DNA from 4 places in the Fusibacter sp. A1 genome. Region 1 is predicted to be linked to each of the others. Evidence: riboswitches for the same ligand, from Rfam matches in the RefSeq annotation. Region 1 holds a riboswitch; each other region holds the start of a gene.
What was found. A riboswitch is a leader RNA that binds a small molecule or an ion and turns the genes downstream of it on or off. The one in region 1 is predicted to bind cyclic di-GMP.
Positions count from the first base shown of each region.

Region 1 (2,205 bases):
CTGCCTCATCTGCTTGAAACCCATAATGACAATCCAAACGTAGGCGATTGTTTTTGGAATCATAAGCATTCCGATCCATGAATAGGTTTTTGCCCAGAGTACGACGGGAACATAAAACCCGAAGGACAGTGTGATGGCGAGCCACATGAACTTGAAAATAAGATCGCTCTGTTTTTTAGCCTGCTGATAGAAGAGCACGAGTATGATTGCTCCCATGATGGCAAATGGAAGGTTTCTGTAGATTCCCCAGCTAACCGGTTGATAAAAGTTGAACCAGTCATTCTGTGGGAATAGGCAAAGAACGATTCTAATGACAGCAAGTGAGTAGATAGTCATTGAAAGGGTCTTTGACTCCTGTACCCGGTATTTTTCAATCCAGATTCTATAGAGTATGACATAAAAAACGGTCATGGTGATCGAGGTGACGAACTTACCAAAACCAAGTGCTGTCGCGTTTGCTTCTAGACCGGTTGTGAAGAGTGCGTAGGATCTTGGTACAAGATGAAAGGCGTCACCAAAACCGAGAAGCAAGGTCATCGCACCGAATAGGCGATTCATCTTGTTTTCTTTGGTATGGCTTAACATGATAAGACCTAAAGTAATGACTGTTGAAAGGTAAAGTACATTAAAAATGGTTTCCATGATTGCTTGCATAAGAGCTCCTTTTATACTTAAATTACACAACAGTGTGTAATTTAAGTATAAAACTCTAGATACCAATTGTAAAGACCCTTCTTAGTGAAAGAGTAGGTGGTAATTCAATCAAGGAAATATCCCATTAAGGCCGACAAGACGTTCAGAAAATTGAGAAAGGTTCAAAAAAAAAAGCAAATCCCTAACAAATTAGTGTTTTTAATGCTTAAAAATGAGTTATACTGTACGGGAGTCCAAAATCGAATAATGAGCAAATCAACTGAAAGGTTGAGACGCAAAGCCATGGGTCTAAGGTGTTTAAGCTATGATTGCCAGGTTGCCGTTAACTATAATGATGAGCAGCCTAATTGGCTGCCTTTTTTGTTTTAAAGGGTCAATGATTGCGCGATTCGGAAAGTGTGATAAGAAAATGGATACACTAAAAACAAGCGGGAATCGGTTACGACCGATTGTGTGTAGCGGGAGGATGTAATGCGTAAAGTCATTCATGTATTTTTGATACTTTTACTGGCCAGTTCAGTAACTTTTGCAGCTGGTAGTCCATCAAATTGGTCGAAAGAGTCACTTGATTCCTTGTCATCGTATCAAGTGTTAAGGGATTCTGCATTTGACAACTATCAAGGTGATATCACTAGAGAGCGATTTGTGTATCTGTCGGTCAAGCTTTATGAAGAGATCACCGGAACTCAGATTGTGGTCAATCCCGAAATAAAGTTTACCGATACGACAGATGAAAACAGTTTAAAAGCTGCGACAATTGGAATCACTACAGGTGTGGGTGACAATCGGTTTGATCCGAGCGGCTCACTGACAAGAGAGCAGCTTGCGGTATTCATGGTGAGAACCCTTGAACTAGCTGGAATCGAACTTGCAGAGGGAACCGTACTGTTCGAAGACCATGCTCAGATCAGCTCATGGGCACGGTCAGCAGTGTATAAGGCGAAAAACAACGGCATACTTTCCGGAGTAGGAGACAACAGGATCGCACCAGGCAGTCCCACAAGCGAAGAACAATCCTTGGTGGTATTCAAGAGGATATTGGACGCCCATAGTCCTAAAACCTATGGTGCAAGCCTTCCTGTTGTAGAGAAGAAAAAGCTTACAACTACTGAAATTGCGTCGCTTTCAGGTAGCCTAGTCAAGTTACATGTAAAAACCTACACGGGAGAGAACTACTTAGGCAGCGGATTCTATTATGAATCAGGTAAAATCGGAACAAATCTTCATGTGATCGACCAAGCGCAGACCATTGAGATAGAACATGAAGATGGTTCCATCTATAAGGGAAACGTCTACATAACGGGGTATGACATCGATCTGGATTTAGCTGCGCTACAAATTGAGGACACATCCGTCACACCGCTAACTGTAAAACAAGAACTTGATTTACAAAAAGGCCAGAAGATCTATACGATAGGCAGTCCTCAAGGGCTCATCAACACCTTGTCTGAAGGAATCATTAGTTCGATAAGGGAAGTAATCATTCAAATTACAGCACCTGTGAGTCCAGGATCTAGCGGTGGTGCTCTATTGGATGAGTATGGTGAGCTA
Region 1 covers NZ_QQWI01000001.1:221,442-223,646, reverse strand. Annotated here, with positions in the region: gene DWB64_RS00925 (hypothetical protein) at 1-654, opposite strand, end outside; cyclic di-GMP riboswitch class I at 894-978, shown strand; gene DWB64_RS00920 (trypsin-like peptidase domain-containing protein) at 1,126-2,205, shown strand, end outside.

Region 2 (2,205 bases), on a different contig from region 1:
ATATCGAATCCTTCGTAGTGGACTGCGAAGTTGATGGATGCAGACCCCAGCGTACCGCTTTTTATCCTGTGGAATACGTGCCGCGGCCATACAAGTACGGCTCCGCCTTCAAATATCAGCTTGTCGTTTTTATAGATCTTGTCGGGTAAGACGGTAAAGTGTTCAACCCGTCCATGCTCTTTCGTGTAAATTTCCACTTCTCGCTTGCCGTAAAGGACGATGAGGTTGTCCGCCTGATCCGGGTGCATGTACCAGGGATTCGCAACACCCATCGTAGGACCCGGCGATACCGCATCCTTTTGATGGAGCACACGGTCGATTGAATCGATCTTAGGTAGTGCGTCGAGTGGAAACAAGTCGAACATGACACCTTCGGTTTTTCTAAACGGTGTCAGCTCAATAATCTGATACAGGTCTTTTACTTCTTCAATGATCTTCAAGTTTATCCTCCCTTGATATGTTAATGGTGTTTACCTGCTTTTCAAGTCTCACACCCTAAATCGGTTCTTTCACTTGTCTGTAAAACCTTTTTCTTTCACCACCCTATAGACCAGCCTTTCATCCACACGCACGCTTTCCATGAGCGCGACGGAGCTGATCGTTACTTCAATGGGGCTGAAGTGTCTCATGGATACATCCTCGTCTAGGACCACACCTCTTGCGAATGTGATGTGGGGAACATAAGGCATCGCCTCTACTCTGAAACCCGCCTGTTTGAGTCTGAAATTCAACTCACCTTGCAAGCGAAGGAGCGTCTGATTCTCTTCAACTCCTATCCACAGAATTTTTTTGTTTTTTTTATGAAACTGGCCAAAGGAAGCTGCCACGAGATCCGGCTTACAAACATCGAATTCATCAAGCAGGACGCTGAGCCTCTCAACTTCATCGTCTGTCACATCACCGATGAAGGCAAGTGTCAGATGCAGGTTGTCACAGCTTGTGAACTTACCCCTTTTACAGTCCTTTGTCGTTTTTCTACAGGCGTCATGCAGCTTATATTTACATGCTTGTGTTATCGTAAGCGCAAAGAAGACTCTCACGCGGTCACCTCCTAAGGCGGTATATCCAATCCATACCCAATAACTTCATCATCGAATAAACTATCAAAGCCATATCAATAAATTTTTATTTAGAGCACCATGACAATTCATTGACAAGCCTTCCAAAGGATAGTACCCTATACCTATAAGTTTAACTGAATACATGAAAAAGGCAAACTCATCGAAAGGTGAAGACGCAAAGCTGTGAGTCTAAGGAGAAATCTATGATCGTCAAGCTACCGAAATACTGACGTCTTTTCGGGATGTTTTTTTTATGTCAAGATGGAGGTAAGAATGAAAAACATATTGATTGTGGACGATGCAGCGTTCATGCGGATGATGCTTAAGAACATTCTTGTAAGCCACGGATACAACGTGGTGGGGGAAGCGTCAAATGGAGCACAAGCTATCGAAAAGTACCACGAACTCAAGCCGGATATCATCACCATGGATATCACCATGCCTGAGGTCACAGGTATCGAGGCCCTTGAGGAGCTGATCAGAGTCGATCCATCCGTCAAAGTATGTATGGTCTCCGCATGCGGTCAGCCCCAGTTTCTGCTCGAAGCCATTAAAAAAGGCGCGAAGGACTTTATCACAAAGCCGTTCACACCGGATGAGGTGCTTTCAAAGATCAATCAAATCGCCAGCATGGCAAATTGATTTGGGTTAAAGATTCACGATCGAGCAATTTACTATGGACAAAGTTCACCTGAACTTTGTCTTTTTTATTTCAAAGCCACCATGCCGCGTACTTGATCGCAAGTCAGGGTCCGCTATGTTTAGCATCTGCTTCTTCTTGATTCCTACAAAATAAGGTGTTTTCCCTTGACAATTATTCCTAGTATGGTATTTTTATTAAGTTACCGATTGCTTACTTACAACTTATGGCAGAATAGCATGGTAGATTAACGTGTCGGCAAAGCAAAGCCTTCCATGCGCTTCACTTGTGAACCTATTGTTCACTTGCACAACCAAGAGGTCAATTATGAATGGATTCTTAACCTATAAGGAATGCGAGAGTATTCAAACCTTTGATAATCTTGCCGGTACATTTAAACTACTGGTTCAAGATGACAACATAGAAATTTTCGAATCGAACATACACGCCGGTAAATCGATTCTTTGTCAGCCCTATGAATCGAAAGATGCGCTTAATGTCATC
Region 2 covers NZ_QQWI01000002.1:47,111-49,315, reverse strand. Annotated here, with positions in the region: gene DWB64_RS02205 (hypothetical protein) at 1-440, opposite strand, end outside; gene thpR (RNA 2',3'-cyclic phosphodiesterase) at 510-1,040, opposite strand; cyclic di-GMP riboswitch class I at 1,202-1,284, shown strand; gene DWB64_RS02195 (response regulator) at 1,335-1,703, shown strand; gene DWB64_RS02190 (HD-GYP domain-containing protein) at 2,029-2,205, shown strand, end outside.
Region 2: another riboswitch for cyclic di-GMP. It lies ahead of DWB64_RS02195 (response regulator); the one in region 1 lies ahead of DWB64_RS00920 (trypsin-like peptidase domain-containing protein).

Region 3 (2,205 bases), on a different contig from region 1:
ACCACAACGTCGTCGCCGTCGCTATCGATCAGCTTTGAGTATTCTTCGGCTGCTTTTTCAGTATCGTCTGCCGAATCATAGTATCTCTCGATAAGCTGCTCGATATCCTTGCTTGGACTGATCACAATTTCAAGTTCAAGACCTGAGGCAATTCTGATATCATCCTTTGCTATCATATCAAGAGGGTCTGCCATTGCAACGACCAATCGATTGTTTTTAAAACCTATCGGCAACGCCTGATGTCTGAGCGCTAGGCTTTCATTTATTATTTTTGGTACCTTAGGATCTATGTAATAGGAATTCAGGTCGACATAAGAAATATCGAACTGAAGCTCTAAAACGCTATAAAGCTGCGCTTCTGTAATCAAGTGCTTGTTTAATAGAACTGTTCCTAATTTCAAGTTATGTTGTTTTTGCTCTTCTAAGGCTTCGTGAAGTTCGTCTAGTGTAAGATAACCCTGATCTATCAATATGTCGCCTAATCTTTTTTTCTTAATCATATATGTCCCCTATCAAGGTTATAAAATAGCTTGTAAGATCGTTGGATAAAACAATACTGAAAGTAGAATGCCTAGACTCAAGAAAGGTCCAAACGCGACTGCATCCTTTACTTTTTTTAGTTTAAACAGTAGTAGTACACTCACAAATATGCCGGATGTCGTAAAGGCAATCAAGTAGGCTGATATAACAGCAATCGGACCAATAAGAAGACCTGAAAAAAACATCAGCTTCAAATCACCCATACCCATGATCTCTACCTTTAAGAATACTCCAACCACAACCAGAAATAAGATGAATCCACCACCGTAAAGTCCTCCCAAAAGAAACATTCTAAGAGAAATTTGTCCAACAATCAAGTTGATTACAGCTAGTACACCGATACTCAAGTTTAAGGAATTAGGTATGATCTTGTGGTCGATATCGATAAACGTGACGCATATCAGCATAGATGATAATACCATTACTATAAAGGAGTTTAGGGATAATCCATATACCATATATGCAATGATATAGACTATTCCATTCAAGCCTTCAATTAAAGGATATCTAATGGAATACGGCTGACCGCAGTGTCTGCATTTTCCTCTAAAGATCAAATAGCTAAAAACAGGTATTAGGTCTAAAGGTTTTAGTTCTGTATGGCAGCTACCACATTGCGACCTTGGAGCGACGATGCTTTTATTTAGCGGTAATCTATAAATCACAACGTTTAAAAAGCTGCCGATTACGATTCCGTATACACCAATGAATAGGATTGCTAAGATCAAAGTTGAACCCCCGATGAATTATGTTTTAATTGTAATAAGTACTTCTAATTATAATGCTATTGCATCTTTCTTACAACTCAAATGGTAAAAATAAACCATTTTATCCATGAAATGACGCAAAAAATAAAATCGGCTGCAGTAATAACACTGCAGCCGATCGATCATAGCGAACTCGCCTTAGACTCAAGCTTTGCGTCCTACGTTTTCACGTAGTTTGCCTAAATATTTGTTTGATATTTAACTACTTACAGTATAAAACAAATTATACATTAAGTAAATCCTTTTTATATTGATTTCATCAACTGAGTTCTGATTGTAGCAACCATTACATCGATTGCTACTCTATTGAATCCACCTTCTGGAATGATGATGTCAGCGTATTTCTTGCTTGGTTCGATAAAGAGCTCATGAGCCGGTTTAACAGTCAACATGTATTGGTGAATCACAGAGTCTAGCGTTCTTCCACGTTCCTCGATATCCCTTTTGATTCTTCTTACGATTCTCAGGTCGGAATCGGTATCGACGAAGATCTTAATATCCAGTTGCTCTCTAAGTCTTTCATCCTCAAGCAGCATAATGCCTTCTACGATGATGATGTCTCGCGGTTCAACCTTTAAACGGTTGGAGCTGCGAGTATGTTCAGAAAAATCATACATTGGTTTCATGATTGGTTTTCCGGCCTTTAGCGTCTTGATATGCTCGATTAAAAGCTCAGTATCAAAAGCAAGCGGATGGTCGTAATTTGTTTTTATACGCTCACTCATCGACAAATGAGATTGATCCTTATAATAGGCATCTTGTTCCAGTATGGCGATCTTCTTTTCGGGTACAGATTCAAAAATTGATTTAGCTACTGTACTTTTTCCAGAACCAGAACCTCCGGTTATTCCAATCACGAGTGGTTTCATGTGTTATTCTCCCTTTTGTTTTCTAATGA
Region 3 covers NZ_QQWI01000005.1:296,610-298,814, forward strand. Annotated here, with positions in the region: gene DWB64_RS09025 (GspE/PulE family protein) at 1-500, opposite strand, end outside; gene DWB64_RS09030 (A24 family peptidase) at 519-1,268, opposite strand; cyclic di-GMP riboswitch class I at 1,414-1,497, opposite strand; gene udk (uridine kinase) at 1,553-2,176, opposite strand; gene DWB64_RS09040 (U32 family peptidase) at 2,180-2,205, opposite strand, start outside.
Region 3: another riboswitch for cyclic di-GMP. It lies ahead of DWB64_RS09030 (A24 family peptidase); the one in region 1 lies ahead of DWB64_RS00920 (trypsin-like peptidase domain-containing protein).

Region 4 (2,205 bases), on a different contig from region 1:
TGAATTCGATTTATTCTTGTAGGATACTAGACTTAACAACATGTTTATGAAGGGGGTTTACTTATGAAAGGCAATTTATTAGGAGTTATTCTGGTCGGAATCGGCCTCGTGTCGTTACTTGGAAACATCGGATTTTTAGGTGATGAGCTATTTCTGCTGTTTGTATCGGCAGCGTTCTTCCTTGCTTACTTCGGTGGTAAAGGTAAACGTTCATTAGGTTTTTTAATACCGGCAATGCTGATCGCTGGGGTCGGAGTATTTGCGAATATCGAACCTATTTTAGGTGTGATGGAGGGTCCTGTATTCTTCTGGATGATAGGAGCGAGTTTTGCAGGCATCCACGTCATTCATAAAGCGAATGGGGGCACGTTCAAATCGACAGCTTGGGCCATGTATCTAGGACTAGGACTTGCGGCATTCGGCGTATTCGTATTGACAATTGAAGTCATGTCCTTTGAACCCTTGGCAAGACTCATCAAGTTCATCTGGCCACTCGCCCTGATCGCAGGCGGTCTGTTACTCATAAAACGACATAAGACGATTGAGAAAGAACCCTTTTAAGGTGAATTGAAGATCAAAACAGAGATTACAAAAAGTGATCTCTGTTTTTTTATTTGAAAAAACATTGGAACCCCACGCATATTAGTGTTTTTTTGCTGAAAATATGTGTTACAGTATGAACTGTACTTAAATGAATATTGGCAAATCAACTGAAAGGTTGAGACGCAAAGCCGTGGGTCTAAGGTGTAAAAGCTATGATTGCCAGGTTGCCGTTATAAAGATAATAATGATGAGCAGCCGTATGGGCTGCTTTTTTTGTGGGCAAGAATGTTAAAAACAAGGAAAACTACTAAGAGGAGAAGAAAATGAAAAAATCAATGGTTATTGTGGTACTGGTAATTGGCATCGCTCTAGGCGGTGATCTGTTGCAAATCCTGTTCGGAAGCGCTCTACTATCAAATTGGGGTAGCGTGATCCTGACTGGTCTGCTTCTTGGAATGCACATGGGGAAAAAATACGCAGGCAGGTTGGATACAAAACAGTTCATCGATACCTTATCGCTGATCGGTGCGATTACAAAAGTTGTGATCACTGCGATAATGACAAGTCAAACGACGCTTCTCGCACTAGTGCTGATCGCCTTTTTGAATGTGGTGGTCATCAATATTGCGCTTAATGTTGGATTTAAGTTAACAAAGAAAAAAGAACTGTCTTAAAGGTGGGGCAGTTGATGAGTAGACAAGTAGTGAGAGGTCAGTGAATGTGTTAGTTGTCAGGAGGATGTATGTTTTTGTGAACTCATAAACCCTCATACAATAAAATAAGGTATATGAGTTACAAGCACTTAAACGTATTTTAAACTACAAAAATACAGGCAGTGGGCGTTTCAGAACACAAAACGTTCTGAAGTGGTGAAATACTTCGTACATTTTTATAATCGTTTATTCCAATTTTGATAACTTAATCTGTGCTAAACTAAGTTATCTAGTATTTAAAGGAGGTCGATGACAATGATAAAAAACAATAGAACATTCAAACTACCATCGACAAATGGTGTCGGTGGCTTTTAATTATTTTGGAGGCTTATTTGACAGATTATCAGAATGAATGGAAAGGCCGTGTGATTGCATCGCATGGCAAATTGGTTACGTGCTTAATTAATGACGTTGAAGTGAACTGTGAGGTTGCGGGGTCGTTTTTCAATCAAGAGGTAATTGATCTACCGACGGTTGGCGATTGGGTGTTTTGTGATCGTGATTCGGATAAGAACGGACGTGCGATTGTACACCGTATTGAAGAGCGAACTAGTGAGTTTAGCAGAAAAGTTGCTGGTGGTAGGCTTGATAAACAGGTGATTGCTGCTAATATCGATACGATCTTCATTTTGATGTCACTGAATCACGATTTGAATTTTTCAAGACTTTTACGTTATGTGACCATTTCAAAGAGTAGTGGGGCAAATGTTGAGGTCGTGCTTACAAAGTCCGATCTGATGCCCGAAGCGATTTGGGTGGTTGAAGATATCAAGAGTCAGTCGGGTATTGAACATGTACATGTCATCAGTGTACTGACAAATGACGGCATGGAAGAGCTGAAATCAAGAATTAAACCTGAGCAGACCATAGTTTTTGTCGGTAGCTCGGGGGTTGGAAAGTCGACGCTTACCAATACGCTTCTTGGCGAAGAGGTCATGAGCATTGGCGG
Region 4 covers NZ_QQWI01000008.1:6,740-8,944, reverse strand. Annotated here, with positions in the region: gene DWB64_RS12190 (hypothetical protein) at 64-561, shown strand; cyclic di-GMP riboswitch class I at 691-775, shown strand; gene DWB64_RS12185 (hypothetical protein) at 867-1,217, shown strand; gene rsgA (ribosome small subunit-dependent GTPase A) at 1,589-2,205, shown strand, end outside.
Region 4: another riboswitch for cyclic di-GMP. It lies ahead of DWB64_RS12185 (hypothetical protein); the one in region 1 lies ahead of DWB64_RS00920 (trypsin-like peptidase domain-containing protein).